Regions from separate parts of the Tessaracoccus sp. MC1756 genome, predicted to be linked through region 1. Evidence: riboswitches for the same ligand, from Rfam matches in the RefSeq annotation. Region 1 holds a riboswitch; the other holds the start of a gene.
The links. Region 1 has a riboswitch for thiamine pyrophosphate ahead of H5393_RS01365 (thiamine ABC transporter substrate binding subunit). Riboswitches for the same ligand answer to the same signal wherever they lie in the genome.
Positions count from the first base shown of each region.

Region 2: another riboswitch for thiamine pyrophosphate. It lies ahead of thiM (hydroxyethylthiazole kinase); the one in region 1 lies ahead of H5393_RS01365 (thiamine ABC transporter substrate binding subunit).

Region 1 covers NZ_JACJFZ010000001.1:289,346-299,359, reverse strand. Annotated here, with positions in the region: gene H5393_RS01395 (dTDP-4-dehydrorhamnose 3,5-epimerase family protein) at 1-1,052, shown strand, start outside; gene H5393_RS14780 (HEAT repeat domain-containing protein) at 1,045-2,115, shown strand; gene H5393_RS01385 (hypothetical protein) at 2,202-2,486, shown strand; gene H5393_RS01380 (HEAT repeat domain-containing protein) at 2,533-3,294, opposite strand; gene H5393_RS01375 (AarF/ABC1/UbiB kinase family protein) at 3,397-5,067, shown strand; gene disA (DNA integrity scanning diadenylate cyclase DisA) at 5,088-6,131, shown strand; TPP riboswitch at 6,193-6,299, shown strand; gene H5393_RS01365 (thiamine ABC transporter substrate binding subunit) at 6,333-7,394, shown strand; gene H5393_RS01360 (iron ABC transporter permease) at 7,391-9,040, shown strand; gene H5393_RS01355 (ABC transporter ATP-binding protein) at 9,034-10,008, shown strand.
Region 2 covers NZ_JACJFZ010000002.1:691,835-701,848, reverse strand. Annotated here, with positions in the region: gene thiE (thiamine phosphate synthase) at 1-554, opposite strand, end outside; gene thiM (hydroxyethylthiazole kinase) at 554-1,354, opposite strand; TPP riboswitch at 1,345-1,441, opposite strand; gene H5393_RS08605 (glycine C-acetyltransferase) at 1,471-2,655, opposite strand; gene tdh (L-threonine 3-dehydrogenase) at 2,764-3,789, opposite strand; gene H5393_RS08595 (VOC family protein) at 3,957-4,313, shown strand; gene H5393_RS08590 (DUF2277 domain-containing protein) at 4,325-4,600, shown strand; gene H5393_RS08585 (hypothetical protein) at 4,626-5,495, shown strand; gene H5393_RS08580 (glycoside hydrolase family 3 protein) at 5,533-7,323, opposite strand; gene H5393_RS08575 (hypothetical protein) at 7,477-8,052, shown strand; gene H5393_RS08570 (histidine phosphatase family protein) at 8,067-8,564, opposite strand; gene H5393_RS08565 (ABC transporter substrate-binding protein) at 8,735-10,014, shown strand, end outside.

The DNA of each region.
Region 1 (10,014 bases):
CGCTGGACCTCGGTCATCCGCACGGGCAGGCGCTGGCCGCCGGCGAACTGATCGCCGCGACGGTCCCCCGCCACCTGATCATCCGGACCGGCCGGGTGATGGACCCGGATGAGGGGTTCCTCCGCGACATGACGGCCCGGGCCCGGCACCACCAGTCCGTCACAGTGCTGGGAGATCATTTCGGCCGGTTGACCTTCACGGACAACCTCGCGGCCGGGATCATCCACCTCCTCCGGACGGGGGCCGCTTCCGGCGTCTACAACCTGACCGGTGATGGCCGGTCGGTGAGCTGGGCGCAGGTGGCCCAGCGGGTGTTCCAGATCGTCGGTGCAGATCCCGCTCTGGTGCACAGTTCGCCCGCTGGCGACGCGCCGGCCTCCGCCCTGCTGAAGCTCGATAAGATCAAGGCCACCGGCTTCAGACCGGACAACGCATGGCTGGGCCTCATCGACAAGGTGCCCGGGGCCAAGTCCACACCGTTGCCGGTCACCCCGGAGGCCGGTACCGCAGCGGAGAGGGCGCTCGGCAGGCCCTACACGGTCGTGTTCGTCTGCACGGCCAACATCTGCCGCTCGGCCTATGCCGATGTCGTCGCCCGCGCGCGCAGGGTGCCAGGCCTCAGCTTCACCTCGGCAGGGATCCGGGCCCTCGTCGGGCACGAGATCGACCCACCCATGGCGGCACGCGTCGTGGACGGCGACTCCTCCAACCACCGGGCGCGGCAACTGACCCGGGCCATGCTCGAAGAGGCAGACCTGGTGATCGCCATGGCCGCAGACCACCGCCGCTACATCCTCGACAGTTGGCCGGCGCTGGGCCCCAAGGTGTTCGTCATCGGGCACATCGCCCGCGAACTCGCGTCCCTGCCGGAGTCGGCCACGCTCGCGGGCGTCACGGAGCATCTCTGGAGGCACCGCACCTCGGACACCGCTGACGACGTGCCGGATCCCTACGGCCGCGGCGACGCAGCTGCCCGGTCAGCAGCCGACAGCATCGACACCCACCTCGACATCATCCTCGGGGCTCTGACCGAGCTGGCCGGCCGTGACTGAGTGGCTCCGCATCGGCGAGGTGTCACGCCTCACCGGCCTGACGCACCGCACGTTGCGGCACTACGACGCGCTCGGTCTGCTGGTGCCCAGCGGGCGTTCCTTCTCTGATTACCGGTTGTACTCGCCGGAGGATATGGAGCGGCTGCTGGCTGTTCAGCACCTCAAGTCGCTGGGGCTCAGCCTGGACGAGGTTCGGCAGGTGCTGGACGACCCCGGCACGGATGCGGCTGAGCTGATCGGGCGCCACATCGTCGCCGTCGAGGCGCGCATCGGCGAAGAGCAGGAGCGGCTGGCCCGGCTCCAGCGGCTGCGCGCAGCGGCGGAGACCGGGTGGGACGACGTGCTCGACGTGCTGTCGTTGGGCGAGCAGCTCCAGCACGAGGACCCCAACGTGCGGTTCCGGGCCGCGCTCACCGAGCAGGGAGCGGCGGCCGTCGAAGACCTCGTGGAGAGGCTGCGCTCAGATCCGGAGCCGGGTGTCAGGGAAGCGGCCACCTGGGCGCTGGTCCACCGCGGCGCGGTCGTGATGAACGCCATCGCGTCGCTCAGGGACGGCGACGAGCGGGCACGCCAGTCGCTGGCCCACCTGCTGGGCAAACTCCGTGACCCGGCGGGGATCGCGACGCTGGGGCAACTCGCCCTCGACGACTCCGAGGCGGTCGCCGCCAAGGCTGCATTCGGGCTGGGACAGGTCGGCGGCGAGGCGGCGGCCGGGCTGTTGGTGCCGCTGCTCACCGACGAGCGCGGCGCGGTGCGTGAGGAGGCGACCCGGAGCCTCGGGCGCATCCCCGAAGCAGGCTGGTTGCTCAGGGACGCTGCCGCGGACGCGTCGGCCGTCATGCGGCTGCACGCCATGGAGGCCCTAGCGGGCCACAGGGACCCGGCCGACGTGCCGGTGCTCATCGCCGGGCTGCACGATGCCGATCCTGAGGCGCGTTTGGCCGCCCTGCTGGCGCTGGGCGAACGACCCGAACCGGAGGCGACCGACGCCATGGCGGAGCAGGCCTCGTCGACGGACGATCGCACCCGGTTGGTGGCGCGGCGGTTGCTCGGGTTGCCCTAGCCCGCCGCCCCCACGTCGCGTCGCCGCTGACCGCCGATTGAGCGCCCCGGCTGGTAGCGTCGATCACCCGAAACAGGAGGACGGCAATGAACAGCGACCAGTACCACGGCAGCGGCCAGCTCCCAGAGGACATCACTCCCCTCCCCGGCGTGAAGGCGCAGGACCCGGACACGGGAGCGGAGGACCCCCGCCGCTCGGACGAGGAGATCGCCGACGAACTCGAGGACGATCCGGCGATCGATTCCGACACCGGCACCATCCTGGATGCGGAGGACGACGACGACCTTGACGACGACATCGACGAGGACGGCACCGAGGACCTCGGCGCGGTGCCGTTCACACCCGTCCAGCCCAAGCATCTCGGCGGCTGACCGGGGCCTGTCGGATTGACCGACGGGCCCCGGCGGCCACGGGAGCTCAGGAGGGGTTGTGCACCCGCTCCTCGAGGAAGCGACGCGCGACGGCCGCGAGCGAGCGGTCGTCGCCCTCAGCCACGCGGGCCAGGGCTTCGTCAGAGGCGTAGCCCAGTTGACCGAGCGCGGAGACGGCGGCGAGCCGCACGTCGGCGTCCTCGTCGGCCGTTGCCTTTTCCAGGGCTTCAGCGGCGCTGTCCGCCTCGGGTCCGCCGACGTAGCCGAGCGCCTCGGCGGCGTGCTCACGCACGGCCGTCGACTCGTCGGTCAGCCGTGCCACCAGTGCGGCCACACCACCCTCGCCCAGCTTGCGGAAGGCGTCACTCAGCGCGTCGCGCTGCCAGTCGTCGCCGTCACCCAGACGCGCTGCCAGGTCACCGGCGGCCAGATGGCCGCCCGTGTTGGCAGCGGCCCGGTACGCCTTGAGTGCGACGTCCTTGTGCGGGTCCGCCACCAGCCCACGGACGTGCTCGAAGTGCTCCGGGTTGCCCACCTTGCTCACCACGTGGGCGCCGGTGAAACGGACGTGCTCGGAGTCGCTCTGCAGCATGGCGAGGATCTCGTCGTTCGCCTCGTCGGCGTGCTGCACGACGGCCCACGTGAGGTCCTCCCGCACGCGTCCGTCGGTCTCCGTCTTCAGGTGCGCCAGCAGCGCCGGGACGACGGCGGGGTCCTTGATGGACCCGAGAGCCAGCGCGGCCATGCGACGGTCGGTGCCGACGGGGGAATCGAGCTGGTTGATCAGGGTCTGGGCATTTCGTGTCATGCCTCAGAACGTAAAGCCTCACGTCGCGTGAAGGTCAACCGGCGAAACCGAGGTCGACTACGCTGTGGGCAGAACCAGGGACAGGGAGCAACGATGCCGGACATGGCCATGATCACCCGGTTGGGCACGCTGCTGGTGCGCCATATGGGCGCCTTCAGCACGCAGAGCTCAGAGATCCCGGGTGACTCGCCGGACGGCAACAAGACGGCAGAGGACGCGCGCAACTTCACGCGGTCGCTCGAGGAGATGGGCCCCACCTTCATCAAGTTCGGGCAACTCCTCTCCACGCGGCGCGACCTGCTGCCCGCCGTCTACACCGACGAGCTCAGCCGGCTGCAGGACGACGTCGAAGTGGTGCCCGTCGAACAGATTCGCGCGCGCATCGAGGAGTCGCTGGGCGCGCCCGTGAACGCGATGTTCTCGGAGTTCGACGACGTGCCGATCGCCGCCGCCTCCCTCGCGCAGGTGCACCGGGGGGTGACGAAGTCCGGCCGCGACGTCGTCGTGAAGGTGTTGCGCCCCGGCGTGCGCGACCGGGTGCGCAACGACCTGGATTCCCTCGCAGGCCTGGCAGATTTCGTGGACCACAACACGCCCGTCGGGCCCCGGCTCGGCGCCGCGCGGATGCTGGCGCAGTTCCGGCGCTCCATGGCCGACGAGCTGGACTACCGCAAGGAGGCGGCGAACCTGCGCCTGTTCGCGGACCTCGCCGAGGACGAGCGTGACCTCGTGGTGCCCACCCCCATCGACGACTACTCCACCGACGACGTGCTCACGCTCGAGTTGATGCCGGGGAAGAAGATCACCGACGTCGGCAAGATCGAACTGCTCGACGTCGACGGCCCGGCGCTGGCAGGTTCGCTGTTCCATTTCATGCTGAAGGCCATGCTGGTCGACGGCATCCTCCACGCCGATCCGCACCCCGGCAACTTGTTCCTCACCCCGGACCACCGCATCGCCATCCTCGACGTGGGCATGGTCGTGCGCCTGCCCGCGCGGGTGCGGACGTCGCTGGTGAAGCTCCTGGTGGCCATCGGCGACGCCGACGGCGAGGCCGCGGCCATGGTGCTGGCCGGGATGGGCCACCCGCTGGAGGACTACGACGCGGCGGCCTTCCGCGACTCCGTCACCCACCTCGTGTCCTCCACGCTCGCCATGGGCCCGGATCTTCAGGCCGGCACCGTGCTGATGGAACTGGCCCGGCTCTCCGGGGAACACGGCCTCCGTCCTCCTGCCGAGATGACGATGGTGGGCAAGGCGCTGCTGAACCTTGATCAGGCGACGCAGCACCTGGACCCGGGCTTCACGCCCATCGAGGCCATCCGGGCCAACGTCTCCACCATCCTCCGCGCCGGCTTCAGCCCGAGCGCCGGCCAGACGCTGCTGAGCGGGCTGGAGGGCAAGGAGTTCATCGAACGACTGCCCCGCCGCGCGAACCGCATCCTCGACTCCCTGGCCGAAGGCGAGTTGAGCTTCAACATCAACGCCGTGGACGAGGACCGGCTCCACATGGTGCTGCACCAGGTGGCCAACCGGCTGTCGGTCGCGCTGATCCTGGCTGCGATCACCGTGGCCGCCGCACTGCTGATGGTCGCCGACGTCGGCCCCCGCCTCCTGGGCTACCCGGCGCTGGGCGCGATCTTCTTCCTCATCGCCGCCATCGGAGGCCTCGTCATGGTGGTCGGGATCCTCTTCGAGGACCGGCCGCCGGTCCGACGCGTCAAGCGCCGTGACAGGCGCCGCAAGCTGTACGACGACGCCCCCGTAGACTGACCCCGACGTAAGGAGTCCAGGTGCCAAGGTCCGCCATCCGCCGCTATCTGCGGTTGCTCGCGCCGGGCACCCAGCTGCGCGGGGGCCTGGATCGCATCCTGCTCGGCCGCACCGGCGCCCTCATCGTGCTCGGCAACAACACGAAGGTCCAGCAGGTGTGCTCGGGCGGCTTCCAACTCGGCGTCGACTGCACCGAGCAGAACCTCCGCGAACTCGCGAAGCTCGACGGGGCGATCATCCTCTCCAACGACCTCAGCCGGATCGTCGCCGCCGGCGTGCACCTGGTGCCGGAGGGCGACCTGCCCACGGCCGAGACCGGCACCAGGCACCGGTCCGCGGACCGCACCGCCCAGTCGGCCGGCGTGCCGGTGGTCACCGTATCGGCCTCGATGAGCACCGTCTCCCTCTTCCTGGGCGGCCGCCGCCATCCCGTCGAGACCGTACCCCAGGTGATCAGCCGGGCGAATCAGACGCTGGCCACCCTGTCGCGCGTCGTCACGCGGCTCACAGACCAGATGGAGCAGTTCACGCTGCTCGAGATCGGCGAGCAGGTCACCCTGCGCGACCTGACGCACGTGGCGCACCGCCTGGAACTCACCCGCAGGTTGTCCACCGAGATGCAGTTCCATGTGGACATCCTCGGGGTCGAGGGGAGGATGGTCGCGCTGCAGCACACGGAACTGGCCAGCCACTTCGAGGGGGTCGCGGATCTGCTGACGGAGGACTACGCGCACAACCTGGCGGACCCCTCGGAATTCGACCTGCTGGCCCTGCACAACTTCTCTCCCGAGGAACTCTTCAGCGGCGGCCTGGTGGCGGAGCGGCTGGGGTTCGGGGCCAACGCGAACCTGGAACAGAGCCTGGAGACGCGCGGCGTGCGGCTCCTCTCGCGCGTGGGTCGCCTGCCGGCGCCGATGGTGTCGAAGCTGGTTGGCCGATACACGCTGCAGGAGATGTTCGGGGCTTCCGTGTCGCAGTTGATGGAGATCGACGGGATCGGTCCGCGCCGTGCTCGCCAGATCCGCGATGCCCTGTTGCGGATCACCGAATCCAGCGGTTCCTGAGCAAGGGGCGCCTCCGCGCCGAAACCTCTACTTGGCGGTTCCGGGGCTGCGCTATGGTGGACGCCGAACACAGGGGAGCGCCACCGGGGCGCTGAGAGTGCGGGAGGCCGCAGACCCTCAAACCTGATCCGGTTAGCACCGGCGTAGGGAGTTGGGAATTCTCCTCGGCATCCGCCGAGCCCTCCTCTTGAAGGAGCGGACATGAAGTTCTTCGCACACTCGGCCATCGCGGGCACCGCCGTGTTGGCGCTGGCGGCCTGCGGCGGCGCCGCCACGCCGGGGGGCACGGACAGCCCTGCGGGCGAGACGTCCGAGGCGGTCACCTCGTCGTCGACCCTGACTGTGGTGACCCACGATTCGTTCAGCCTGCCGGACGACCTCAAGGCCAGGTTCGCCGAGGAATCGGGTCTGGACGTGACCTACGTCCAGCCCGGCGACAGCGGCACCCTCGTCAACCAGCTGATCCTCACCAAGGATTCGCCGCTCGGCGACGTGGTGTTCGGCATCGACAACACCTACGCCTCGCGCGCCGCGGAGGAGGGTGTCCTCTCCGGTTACGAGTCTGAGGCCCTTCCCGAGGAGGCCGAGCCCATGGCCACCGAGGGCCTCACGCCCATCGACTTCGGCGACGTGTGCATCAACGCCGACAAGCGCTGGTTCGTCGAGCACGACGTGGCGATCCCGGCCACCCTCGACGACCTCCTCAAGCCTGAATACAAGGACCTCCTGGTCGTGACCCACCCGGCGTCCTCCTCGCCGGGCCTGGCCTTCCTGCTCGCCACCATCGGCGAGAAGGGCGACGGCTGGCTCGACTACTGGTCCGCCCTGGCGGACAACGGCCTGAAGGTCGCCTCGGGTTGGACCGAGGCCTACTACACGGACTTCTCGGGCGCCGACGGCGCAGGACCCCGCCCGCTGGTGCTGAGCTACGCCACCTCCCCCGCGTACACCGTGGACGGGGACGAATCCACCACCGAGGCGCTGCTGGACACGTGCTTCCGTCAGGTCGAGTACGCCGGCGTCCTCGCCGGTGCCCAGAACGAGGAGGGCGCCCGCGCCTTCATCGACTTCCTCCTCAGCCCCGAGGTGCAGAGCGTCTTCCCCACCGAGATGTACATGTACCCCGCGGTGACCGACACCGAACTGCCCGGGGAATGGGCCCGTTTCGCGCCGCTGGCGCCGTCGCCGGTGGAGGTCTCCCCCGAAGAGATCGACGCGAACCGCGACCAGTGGATCCGTGACTGGACCGAGGCCATGGGGTGAGGTCGACCCTGGGCTGGCGGCTGGGATGGGCGCTGACGGCGCTCGTCCCGGCCGCCTTCCTGACGCTCTTCTTCGCGTGGCCCGCGTCCGCGCTCGTGCTGCGGGGCTTCCACGACGACACCTCATGGACGCTCGAGGGTTTCAGCTCAGTCTTCGGCTCCCGCCGCACCTGGGGGGCCATCTGGTTCACCCTCGGCTCCGCCACCGCCTCCACGCTGCTGTGTCTGGTGCTCGGGTTGCCGGGCGCCTACCTCCTCTACCGCTGCCGGTTCCGTGGCCGCGACACCTTGCGCGCCCTCATCACCATCCCCTTCGTGCTGCCCACGGTGGTGGTGGGCGTCGCATTCGGCTCGCTGCTGCGCCCCGACGGGCTCCTCGGCTGGCTCGGCCTGAGCGGCACCCCGGCCGCCATCCTCGCTGCGATGGTGTTCTTCAACTACTCCGTGATCGTGCGCACGGTGGGCACCCTCTGGGCGCGCCTCGACCCGCGCCTGGCCCAGGCCGCCGGCACGCTGGGTGCCTCTCCCCTCCGCACACTGCGCACCGTGACGCTGCCGGCGCTGACGCCGGCGATCGTTTCCGGCGCGTCCCTGGTGTTCCTGTTCAGCGCCTCCAGCTACGGCATCGTGATGGTGCTGGGCCAGACCCGGTACCGCACCATCGAGACCGAGATCTGGTTCCTCACCACCCAGCTCCTCGACCTGCCGTCCGCCGCCGCCCTGTCGATCACCCAACTCATCATCGTGTCCGCCGCTCTCTGGTTGAGCGGCCGCGCCCAGGCCCGCATGACCCGCGCCCTGAGGCTGCAACCCGACGTCGACTCGGAGCGCGGCCTCTCCCTGCGCCGCGACGGCCTGGCGCTCGGCCTGACGGTGGCCGTGGCCGTGGTGCTGCTCGGCCTCCCCCTCGCCAACCTCGCGTGGCGCTCACTGCACCGCGACGGTGGGTTCACCGTCGTCAACTACCTGCAACTCGCCGCCGAGGGCGGCGCCGGAGTGAGCGTGTGGGCAGCACTCCGCACCTCACTGGTCACAGCCATCGCAGCGACGGCCATCGCCGTGACCCTCGGGCTGCTCGTGGCGCTCGTCGCCTCCAGGCGACCCCGACGCGCGGCGGGCAGATCCGCACTGGCCGTGGTGGAGTCGCTGTTCCTGCTGCCGCTGGGCGTGTCCGCCGTCACCGTGGGCTTCGGCTATCTGATCACGCTGAACCGGCCGCCGCTGGACCTCCGCTCCAGCATCGTGCTCATCCCCGTGGCCCAGGCCGTCGTCGCCCTGCCGCTCGTGGTCCGCACACTGCTGCCCACCCTGCGCGCCATCGACCCCCGCCAACTCGAGGCCGCGGCCACGCTGGGCTCCACGCCCTGGCAGGTGGTGCGCCGCATCGAGCTGCCCCATCTCGGCCGGGCGGTGGGCCTGGCGGTGGGGTTCGCCTTCGCCACCTCGCTGGGTGAGTTCGGTGCCACGAGTTTCCTGGCCCGGCCGGACAACCCGACGCTGCCTGTGTTGATCTTCCGGCTGTTCGGCCGCCCGGGCGCAGAGAACTACGGCGTGGCGCTGGCCGCCTCCGTGGTGCTGGCAGGATTGGCAGGGATCACGATGGCCGCCGCCGAACGCCTGCGGCCGAAGGAGGTGGCCGCGTGGTGACCGGTCTGGAAGTACGCGATGTGTCGGTCCGTTACGGCCGCACGGTCGCCGTCGACGACGTGTCGCTCCGGGTGGAGCCGGGCACGATCGTGGCGCTGCTGGGCGCGTCCGGATCCGGCAAGTCGACGCTGCTGCGGGCCATCGCCGGCCTGCAACCCCTCTCGTCGGGGGCCATCCTCTGGGACGGCGAGGACCTCGCCCCCGTGAAGGTGCACAAGCGCAACTTCGGCCTGGTGTTCCAGGACGGCCAACTGTTCCCGACGATGAACGTGGCCCGCAACATCGCCTACGGCCTGGGCAGACTCCCCAAGCCGGAGCAGTACGAGCGCGTGGAGGAGATGCTCGAACTCGTCGGCCTGGCAGGCTACGGCAGCCGCCGGACCACCGAACTGTCCGGAGGCCAGGCCCAGCGGGTGGCGCTGGCCCGCTCGTTGGCCCCGTCGCCACGGGCCCTCCTCCTCGATGAGCCCCTCTCCGCGCTCGACACCGGTCTGCGCCGCCGGCTGGCTGACGACCTCGCCAGGATCCTGCGCGAGACCCACACCACCGCCGTCTACGTCACCCACGACCACCAGGAGGCGTACACCATCGCGGACTTCGTGGCCGTGCTCGACGAGGGCCGGCTGCTCCAGCTGGCCTCCCCCGAGACCCTGCGGGAGCGGCCGCACAACAGGCAGGTGGCCGCCTTCCTGGGCTACCGCGCGTTCGTCGTCGAGGCCGAGGCACGCCGCCTGGGCTGGACGGGCAGCCTGGCCACGGGCGAGCTGCTGGGCATCGGCCCAGCCTCGCTCCAGTTGGATCCGCACGGTGTCGAACTGCAGGTCGTCGACCAGACGCTCACCATCGACGACGTCGAGGTGAAGGTGCTGCTGCCCGACGGCCAGACGGCGACGGTGGCCTCGCCGTCGAAACTCGACACGCTCTCAGTTCGGGTGACCCTGGTCGGGGGCGCGATCGTTCCGGCGTGACACAAT
Region 2 (10,014 bases), on a different contig from region 1:
GGGTTGATGCCGCCGATGGCGACGGTCTTGGCGCGCCCGGCCGTCTCGCGCACGATCTGTTCGGCGCCCTGCAACTCCAGCGGCGGCTCGGTGTCGGTCTTGGTGCTGGTGGTCCAGATGGGCGACAGACCCAGCACGTCGGCGGTCTGGTGCCGCAGTTCGGTGCGCAGCTGCCCGCTGTTGGAGATGGACAGGCCGATCATCAGGTCCTGGCCGAGCCGCCGTCGGGCCTCGGTGATGTCGCCGTCGCTCTGGCCCATGTGGAAGTGGAGGCCGAGGTCCGCGGCGATGTCGAGGCGGTCGTTGACGAAGATGGCGGCGCTGTGGCCGGTGGCGTCGAACACGCGCTGGGTCGCGTCGACGCAGGCCTGCGTGAGGTGGAGGAACTCGACCTCTGACATGTGCTTGTCGCGTACCTGGACGACTCCGGCGCCGCCCAGCACCGCCTGCTCGACGATCCGCGGCACCCTGTCCGGGCCCCCCGCGAGCTCGGTATCGGTGACGACGTAGAGGCGCCAGTCCACCTGTTTGGCCAGTTTCTTGTGGGCCTGCATCAGTCCTCCTCGACTGTGACGAGTCCTTCCACATCTGCCGGCGTCAGCGTGTGCAACGCGTCGAGCCAGAGGGTGCGGAAGGTGCCGGGGGCCGAAGCCCCCCGGGCAGCGGCGATTCCGGCCGCGCCGAAGATGGCGTGTGCGGCGACCACGGCGTCGTGCCGGTCCGCCTCGCTCTCGGCGACGGCGAGGCAGGCCGCGACGGTGGCGCCCAGCGCGCAGCCGGTGCCGATAACCAGCGGCATGAGGGCGTCGCCGCCCGTGACCCGGGTGATCCGGCCGGCGGACACGATCACGTCCACGGGGCCGGAGATGGCGACGACTGCGCCGGTGGTGGCGTTGAGTTCGCGGGCGGTGCCGACGGCGGCCTCCACCTCGTCGGTGGCGTCCACCCCGCGGCCCCCGGCCGACGTGCCGGCCAGGCCGAGGATCTCGGAGGCGTTGGCGCGGATGGCGGCAGGGCGGTGGGCGAGGAGGTCGCGGGCGAGTTGGGTGCGCACCGGCAGGCCGCCGACGGCGACCGGGTCCAGCACCCACGGCTTTCCCGCGGCCGCGGCGGCGGGGGCGGCGAGGCGCATGCCGGCGTGCTGCTCCGCTGAGCCGTTGCCCACGTTGATCAGCAGCGCCGACGCGAGGCCGGCGAAGATCTCCGCCTCCTCGGGCAGGTCGATCATGGCGGGCGCCGCGCCGACGGCGAGCAGCACGTTGGCGGTGATCTCGGGCACCACGGTGTTGGTCATGCAGTGCACCAACGGGGTGGTGGCGCGGACGGCGCTGAGGATGCGGGCAATGCCGGTCATGGATTGCTCCCTTCGCTAGAACGACCTAGATCAGGTGACTACGGGTGTGTTCTCAGCCCCTCCTGCGGGGCACCCCGGCTTCGCCCCGACCCTACCAGTGTCGCCACGCCTGGCGGTCAGGCGACAGCGTCCCGGGCGGCGACGAACGCCGCCACCGCCGCGTCCAGGTCCTCCCGGGTCAGGGCCGCGGACAACTGGGTGCGGATCCGCGCCTTGCCGCGGGGCACCACGGGGAACGAGAACGCGCGCACGTAGACGCCCCGGGCGAGGATCTCGTCGGCCATCTGGGCGGCCAGCGCCGCGTCGCCGATCATCACGGGGACGATGGGGTGGTCAGACTCGGGCACCTCGAAGCCCTCCTCGACGATCCGGCGGCGGAAGTAGGCCGTGTTCTCGCGGAGCCGGTCGAGCAACTCGGGCCGGGAGGCGATGAGGTCGATCACGGCGATCGCCGAGGCCGTGATGGCGGGGGCGAGCGAGTTGCTGAACAGGTACGGCCGCGACTTCTGGCGCAGCAACTCGACGATGGGCCCGCGCGCGCAGGTGAAGCCACCCGACGCGCCGCCCAAAGCCTTGCCCAGCGTGCCCGTGAGGATGTCGACCCGCTCGGTCACGCCGAACAGTTCCGGCGTGCCGGCGCCGGTGTCGCCGATGAAGCCGACGGCGTGGGAGTCGTCGACCATCACCAGCGCGCCATACTCGTCGGCGAGCGTGCAGATGTCGTCGAGGGGCGCGACGTAGCCGTCCATCGAGAAGACGCCGTCTGTGGCGATCACCCGGTGGCGCGCGCCCTTGGCGGCCTCCAACTGGGCACGCAGTTCGTCGAGGCTCCGGTTGCGGTACCTCAGGCGCTGCGACTTCGTCAGGCGCACTCCGTCGATGATCGACGCGTGGTTGAGCTCGTCGGAGATGATGGCGTCCTCGGGACCGAAGATGGTCTCGAACAGGCCGGTGTTCGCGTCGAAGCATGACGAGTAGAGGATCGTGTCGAAGCCCTCGGCGCCCTTCCGGAGGAAGCCGGTGAGCTTGGCCTCCAGGTCCTGGTGCTGCGTCTGCGTGCCGCAGATGAACCGCACGGAGGCCATGCCGAAGCCCCAGCGGTCGAGCGCCCCCTTCGCGGCGGAGATCAGCTCGGGGGAGTCCGCCAGGCCCAGGTAGTTGTTGGCGCACAGGTTGATGACCTCGCCGCCGAGCGTGCCGACGTGCGCGGCCTGCGCCGTCGTGAGCGGGGCCTCCTCCTTGTACAGCCCCTCGTCGCGGAGGGCCTGGATCTGCTGGCTGATGTCATCGAGGAAGGTCATGGTGCTCCTGTTCGGAAAAGTACCTGCATGGGAATGCCGCCAGTTGGGGGTCACCCGCGAAGAGCTGAGCGGGCAGCCCCCAACCGGCGGAGATCCCATGCGACGTGGTCAGTCCCACGTGAGGATGACCTTGCCGGACCGGCCATCCGAGGCGACTTCGAAGGCTTCAGCGAAGGACTCGGCCGGGAACCGGTGCGTGATCACGCCGGAGATGTCCAGGCCGGAGCGGATCAGCGCGTTCATGGCGTACCAGGTCTCGAAGATCTCGCGCCCGGTCACACCTTGGATGGTGAGCATGTTGAAGATGATGGTGGCGAAGTCGACGGTGAGTTCCTTCGTCGGCGACCCCAGCAGCGCGATCCGCCCACCGTGCGTCATGTTGTCGATCATCGAGCGCAGCGCCGGCCCGGAGCCGGACATCTCGAGACCGATATCGAAACCCTCCACCATGCCGAAGCGCTCGTAGACGTCCTCCAGTCGCTCGACCCCGGTGTTCACGGTCGACGTGAGCCCCAGCGAGCGGGCCAGCTCGAGGCGCTCGTCGGACAGGTCCGTGATGACCACGTTGCGGGCGCCCTGGAACTTGGCCACCAGCGCGGACATGATGCCGATGGGGCCGGCGCCGGTGACGAGCACGTCCTCCGCCAGCGCGGGGAACTGGAGCGCGGCGTGCACGGCGTTGCCGAAGGGGTCGAAGATGGCCGCCACGTCCGGGTTCATGCCGTCGGGATGCACCCACACGTTGCGGGCGGGCATCACGAAGTACTCGCAGAACACGCCGTCTACGTGGTAGCCGATGCCCTTGTAGTTGCGGCAGAGATGCCGCTTGCCGGCCAAGCAGGCCCGGCACCGCCCGCAGACGTAGTGCCCCTCGCCGGAGACGAACTGGCCCACCTCGAGGTTGGTCACCGACGAGCCCAACTCCACGATGTCGCCGCAGAACTCGTGCCCGATGATGCGCGGGCACTTCACGTTCTTCTCGGCCCAGCCATCCCAGCGGTCGATGTGCACATCGGTCCCGCAAATGCCGGTGCGCCGGATCTTGAGGAGCACGTCGTTGGGGCCGGGGACGGGGATGGGCATGTCGATGAGCTCCAGCCCGGGGCCGGGAGCTGTCTTCACCAGGGCCAACATGTCAACCATCGTGGCACGCCGCCCGCGCCGCCTGCGGGCGCCCTGCCGCAACGAGCGTCCACCTTCACCGGCCCGCCCGCGATTCCGCCTCTGCGGGTGCGGAAACCCTTGTTACTGGGCCGAGGCCCGGCTTAGGCTGGTGGCAACCGAGTGTGAAGGAGGCTCCCATGGCCCACGGCGACATCACCCACATCGACATTCCGGTCTCGGACCTCAAGCGGTCGCAGGACTTCTACTCCGCCCTGTTCGGGTGGGACATCCAGGAGTACCCCGGTTTCGAGGGCTACCCGATGTGGCGCGCCCCCAACCAGATCAGCGGCGGCGGCCTCGCCCCGCGGGGCGACGGCTTCACCCAGCCCCGCTCCTACGTCGAGGTGGATTCCATCGACGACACCCTCAGCCTCGCGAAGGACCGCGGTGTCACCGTGGTCATGGGGAAGACCGAGATCACCCCCACCAGTTGGTTCGCCGTGTTCGAGGACCCGGACGGCAACCCCATCGGCCTCTACGAGGGAACCACGTAGGAGAGCTGGGTATGTGCCGCAACATTCGCCCGTTGAACAACTTCGAGCCGCCCGCCACGCACGACGAGGTGCACGCCGCCGCGCTGCAGTTCGTCCGCAAGGTCTCCGGCACCACGAAGCCGAGCAAGGCCAATGAGGAGGCGTTCAACCACGCCGTCGAGGAGGTGGCTCACATCACGCGCCACCTTCTGGAGGACCTCGTGACCGTAGCCCCGCCGAAGAACCGGCAGGAGGAGGCGGAGAAGGCGAAGGCCCGCTCGGCGAAACGCTTCGCTGCCACGGGCTAGACCCCTCCCCGGCTACCCTGCAGGAATGCCGCGCACCCAGCCCCCGAAACACAGCGCCGGCTCGCTCCTGTGGCTGGGCGCGGGTCTGGCTTACCTGTCCATCCTCGTCCCGGCGTTGCTGGGCGGAGTTGGGGCGGCGCTGGTCCCGTGCAGCGGTTTCCTCTGCAACGTCGGCTACGCGTTCCTGGGCGCCCTGGCCGGCGCGGCGCTGGGCGTGGTGGTGGTGGTCTTCCTGGCCGTGAGGCTGGGGCTGCGCTGGTGGTTCGTGCCGGTCCTGCTCGCCGTGGCCGTGGCGGGCGTGGCGCTCTTCACGACCTTCGACGGCGTGCCCGCCCGGGCCGGTGTGCTGCTGGCTGCCGTGGCACCCGTGGCGGCGGCGTTGACCGCCTCCGGGCTGAGACCCAGGCGGCTCCTCGTCGGCGGCATCGCTCTGCTGGCGGGGATCGCGGTGGGGGTGGCGCTCCTCACCCTGGGCGATCACCTGGACCGTCGCAGCCAACTGCAGCAGCGGGCCGAGAAGTTCCGGACGACCACGCTGCCCCTCGTCGCGCCCACCAGCATCGAGGCGCCCGAACTACGCCTGGTCCGGGCGACGCCGGACCAGGTCATCTACGACCTGCGCACGCCGGAGCACACGGGTTGGCTGCGCATCGTGCTGGAGCCCACCGGGGTCCGGGAATGCGGCGAGGGCAACGTCACGGGCATGGGGGACGACATCTTCGCCTCCGGGGAGGGCCAGTCGTTCCGGCGGGTCTGCAGGGAAATGGGCGAGGTCGACGCGGAACTCTGGCCCGACGGCGGCGACAGCGACTGGGGTGCAGACGAGATGGTGGAGGTCGCCAGAGCGCTGGAGCCCGCCGGGGCCGAGTGGTTCGCCGACCATCAGGAGTCGTGAACCGGGCCCCCCCGGCGGGCTCGAACGGTAGGGGTGGCTAGTAGCTCAGCCCGTGCCCGAAGGCATAGGCCACGCCGCCCGACGGCGAAGGGACGTCGACGGGGAGCTTGCCGGTGGGGTTCACCTCACCGGTGATGACCCGCACGAGCGCACCCGGCATGACCGGCGCGTAGGAGTACGTGCAGATCTCCGCCGGGGCTTCGTAGTTGCCCACGTCGTACGGGTTGCGGACGGCGACGGCCACCACCGGCTTGCCCGTCTCCACCAGGGCGTTCACCAGCCTCACGAGCGGGGACGTGGGGCCGGCGTTGTTCGTGAGCACCACGATCAGGTCCTGGTCGGCGGCTGTTGCCACCGCCGTGGCGATGTTGGCGGCGGTGGGGCTGTTGTAGCTGAGCCTGGTCGCCGTCGCGCCGGCAGCAGTGAACGCGGCCTGCACGTTCGTCGTCGTCCCCACGCCCCAGCCGGTGACCAGCACCCGCTTGCCGCTGACCGGCATGGGCAGTACGCCGTCGTTGCGCACCAGGGTGACAGTGCGGTCCGTGACGGCGTCGGCGATGGACAGGTGCTCGGGGATCCCCACCACGCTGCTGATGAGGGCGGGGTCGCACGTGGGCGCGGAGATGATGCCGCGACGGTGCTTCATGCGCAGCACCCGCTCCACCTTGCGGTCGATCTCCGCCTCGTCGATGCGGCCGGAGTGCACCGCGTCGAGTACGGCGTCGCGCGCCTCGATGGGCGACGGCGACATCAGCAGGATGTCGACGCCGGCCTCCAGCGCCCGGACGGCCACCTCGGGGTCGCCGTACATCTCCCGCACGCCCTCCATGTTGAGTGCGTCGGTGATGACCACGCCGTCGTAGCCGAGCTCGTCGCGCAGCAGGCCGGTGAGGATGGGCTTGGAGAGGGTGGCCGGGTCTCCGGATTCGTCGAAGGCGGGCAGCAGCAGGTGGGCCGTCATGATCATGTCGATCCCGGCCGCGATCGCCGCACGGAACGGCGGAGCGTCGAGCCGCTCCCACTCCTCACGTGTGTGGGTGATGAGCGGTAAGCCGTAGTGGGAGTCGACGGCGGTGTCGCCGTGGCCGGGGAAGTGCTTGGCCGACGCGGAGACGCCGCCCTCTCCCTGGTAGCCCTCCACCTGCGCGGCCACCATCTGCGACACCAACGCAGGGTCTGAACTGAACGAGCGCACACCGATGACCGGGTTGTCCGGGTTGACGTTCACGTCGGCGACCGGGGCGAAGTTCGTGTTGATGCCGACGGCGCGCAGCTCCTTGCCAGTGATGGCAGCGGCCACCCGCGCGTCGTCCGCCGAGCGGCCGGCACCCAGCGCCATCGCGCCCGGGAACTGCGTGGCCGGCGGGCCGAAGCGCGTGACGAGGCCCTGCTCCTGGTCTGTGGCGATCAACAGGGGCACGGCCACCTTGTCGCCCACCGGGCGGCCCCTGGAGGCGGTGACCCGCGTCTCGAGGGCCGTGGCCTGCAGCGCGTTGCTCAGTGCGGCCACACCCTCGGGGCCGCGCGTGAAGCTGTCGGTCCAGGCGAAGTAGATGACGCCACCGAGCTGGAGTTCGCGCACGACGTCGACGCCCTTGCCGATGCCGAAGCGCTCGATGTTGCCGGGGTGTTCGACGGTGGGGTCGATCCCGTAGACCTCCGAGACCATGAGCTGGCCCACCTTCTGGGGCAGGGTCATGCGGGAGACGACGGACCGGACATAGCCGGTGATGTTGTCGGCGGCGGCCGGGAGGCGGCCCGCCACTGCGCTCGCGGCGAGCGCTCCCACGCCGAGGCCGAGCATCTGTCGGCGGTTGAAGGTCAGCATCTTTGCTCCTTTCACATCGCCCTGGAGGGGGCGATCTTCGTCACTCTGCCACCGGCAGGGGTCACTGACAAGGGGGTGATGGCGCTGTGACCCGAACTCCGCCGGGGCTGCCCCACGGACCGCCTAAGGTTGCGAATGACACGAGGAGGCACCATGAGCGGCGCTGCTGAAGTCCACGTCGGAGCAGAACTCCGCCCCACCAAGATCGAGCTGCTGCAGGACTGGCTGCCCCGCCAGCACTGGTTCTTCGGCGACGCGGGCAAGCTCGAGCGCGTCGCCAACTTCCGCCTGGTGGATCCCGACGGTGAGGTCGGGCTGGATTCCATGGTCATCTCGGACGGTGCGCACGCCTACTTCGTTCCGGTCACCTGGCGGGCCGCTCCGCTGGACGGGGGAGACCTCATCGGCACCCTCGAACACTCCGTGCTGGGCACCCGCTACTGCTACGACGCGGCCACGGACCCGGTGTTCATGGAGGAGTTGGAGCGCGTCATCCGCGAGACGGACGGCCAGGCGGATGTGCACGACCACGACGGCAACGTGTTGCCGCTGGTCATGGACGTCCAGGGCAGCGGCGTGGTGCCGGGCGAGGGGTCGGACGCGGAGGTGGAACTGGTGCGGGTGCTGGAGCGCTCGGCCGACGTGCCCGGCGACGCGCTCGGCACGCTCATCGCGGACTGGACCGACGACGGCGGCCCGCGCCACGACCTGCTCGCGCTGCTGCGCTGAGGTTCACACCGGAACTACGGGCGCACCGACCAGTTGTCGTCCGCCGGGCGTCCGGCGGCGATGACGGTGCCCTCGCCCTGGGCGACGGCACCCCAGCTGGGGAGGGTGAGGACCGCCACGGCCGACGTCCGCATGGGGACGGGATGTCCAGTGGCGAGCCCGATCAGTTCCTCGAGCGCTGGGTTGTGGCCCACGAGGACCACCGTCGACGCAGAGCCCGGCAGCGCGGAGACAACGTCTGCCAGTTCCTCCCCGTCGAAGGTGTAGGCGTCTTCCGAGTCGATTGTTCCTGAGGCGGGGTGGAGATGTGCGGACAAGATCCCCCAGGTCTGTTGGGCCCGCGTCGCCACAGAGACGACGGCGAGGTCCACCCGGGTGAAGGTCGCGCCCAGCCACTGGCCGGTGGCCGTTGCCTGGCGAACGCCCCTGTCAGAGAGTGGACGGCGGCGGTCCGGGACGTCCGTGTGCCAGTCGGATTTCGCGTGCCGGACGAGAATCAGCGTCACTGCCATGCCTCCACCCTAAGCACGCGGAGGGGATAGTGGAAAAGTTAGCGAAAAGAGACATTTGTTAGCGTGAACAGGCTTGGACGGGTGGCTAGGTTGGAAGTGTTCACCGGCTAGACGACGACGCTGTCGCGAGGAGCGACGTTGAAAAGTGTCGTCGCAAACGAAGGAGACACATGTTCAATCGATCCCGTAAACACGTAGCGGCCCTTGCCGCTCTCGGCATGGCCAGCGTCGCCCTGCTCAGCGCCTGCGGAAACGGCGACACCGAACCCACCGCCGGCACCGACGGCGGGACCACCGCTGCCAGCGAGAGCCCCGCCGGCAGCGAAAGTCCCGCCGGCAGCGAAAGTCCCGCCGGCAGCGAGAGCGCCTCCGGCAGCGAGAGCGCCGCCGCGGACCTGTCCGGCACCACCCTCAACGTCGTCGCCGCCTGGTCCGGCGCGGAGCAGGCCAACTTCGAGGCCGTCCTCCAGCAGTTCGAGGACGCCACCGGCGCCAGCGTGACCTACACCAGCTTCGGCGACAACGGCCCCACCTATATCTCCGGCCAGCTCGAGGGCGGCACGCCGCCCAACGTCGCCGTCGTGGGCCAGCCGGCCCTCATGCAGCAGCTCGCCGCTGACGGCAGCATCATGCCGCTGTCCGACGACGTCAAGGCGGCCGTCGAGGAGAACTACTCGCAGTCCTGGCTCGACCTCGGCAGCGTCGACGGTGAGCTCTACGGCGTCTGGTTCAAGGCGGCCAACAAGTCCACCATGTGGTACAACGCCGACCTCTGGAGTGAGGCCGGGGCAGATCCCGCCGCCGCCGAAGACTGGGAGGGCTTCCTCGAGCAGCTCGGCCTGATCCGCGACGCGGGTTATGCCGGTATCTCCGTCGGCGCCGACGTCGGCTGGCCGCTGACGGACTGGTTCGAGAACGTCTACCTGCGCACCGCCGGTCCCGAAATGTACGACCAGCTCGCCAACCACGAGATCCCCTGGACGGATCCGTCGGTCAAGGAGGCTCTCGACGTGCTGGCCCAGCTGTGGGGCACGGATCTGGTGCAGGAGGGCGGCGCCCAGCGCGGCTTCCCCGAGTCCATCACTGAGGTCTTCGGGGCTGACCCGCAGGCCGGCACCGTCTACGAAGGCGACTTCGTGGCCGGCGTCATCACGGAGGACGGCAACTCCACCGTCGGCGAGAACGCGCTGTTCTTCGACTTCCCGTCCGTCAACGGCTCCGAAGCGGCAGTGGTCGGCGGCGGCGACGTCGCCATCCAGTTCACCGACGACGAGGCCACCAACGCGCTCATGGCCTACCTCGCCTCGCCCGAGGCCGCTTCGGTGTGGGTGCCCCTGGGCGGCCTGACCTCGCCGAACAACGGTGTCGACACCTCGCTGTACCCGGACGACACCTCCCGCCAGATCGCCGAAGCCCTCGTGGGTGCGGAGGCGTTCCGCTTCGACATGTC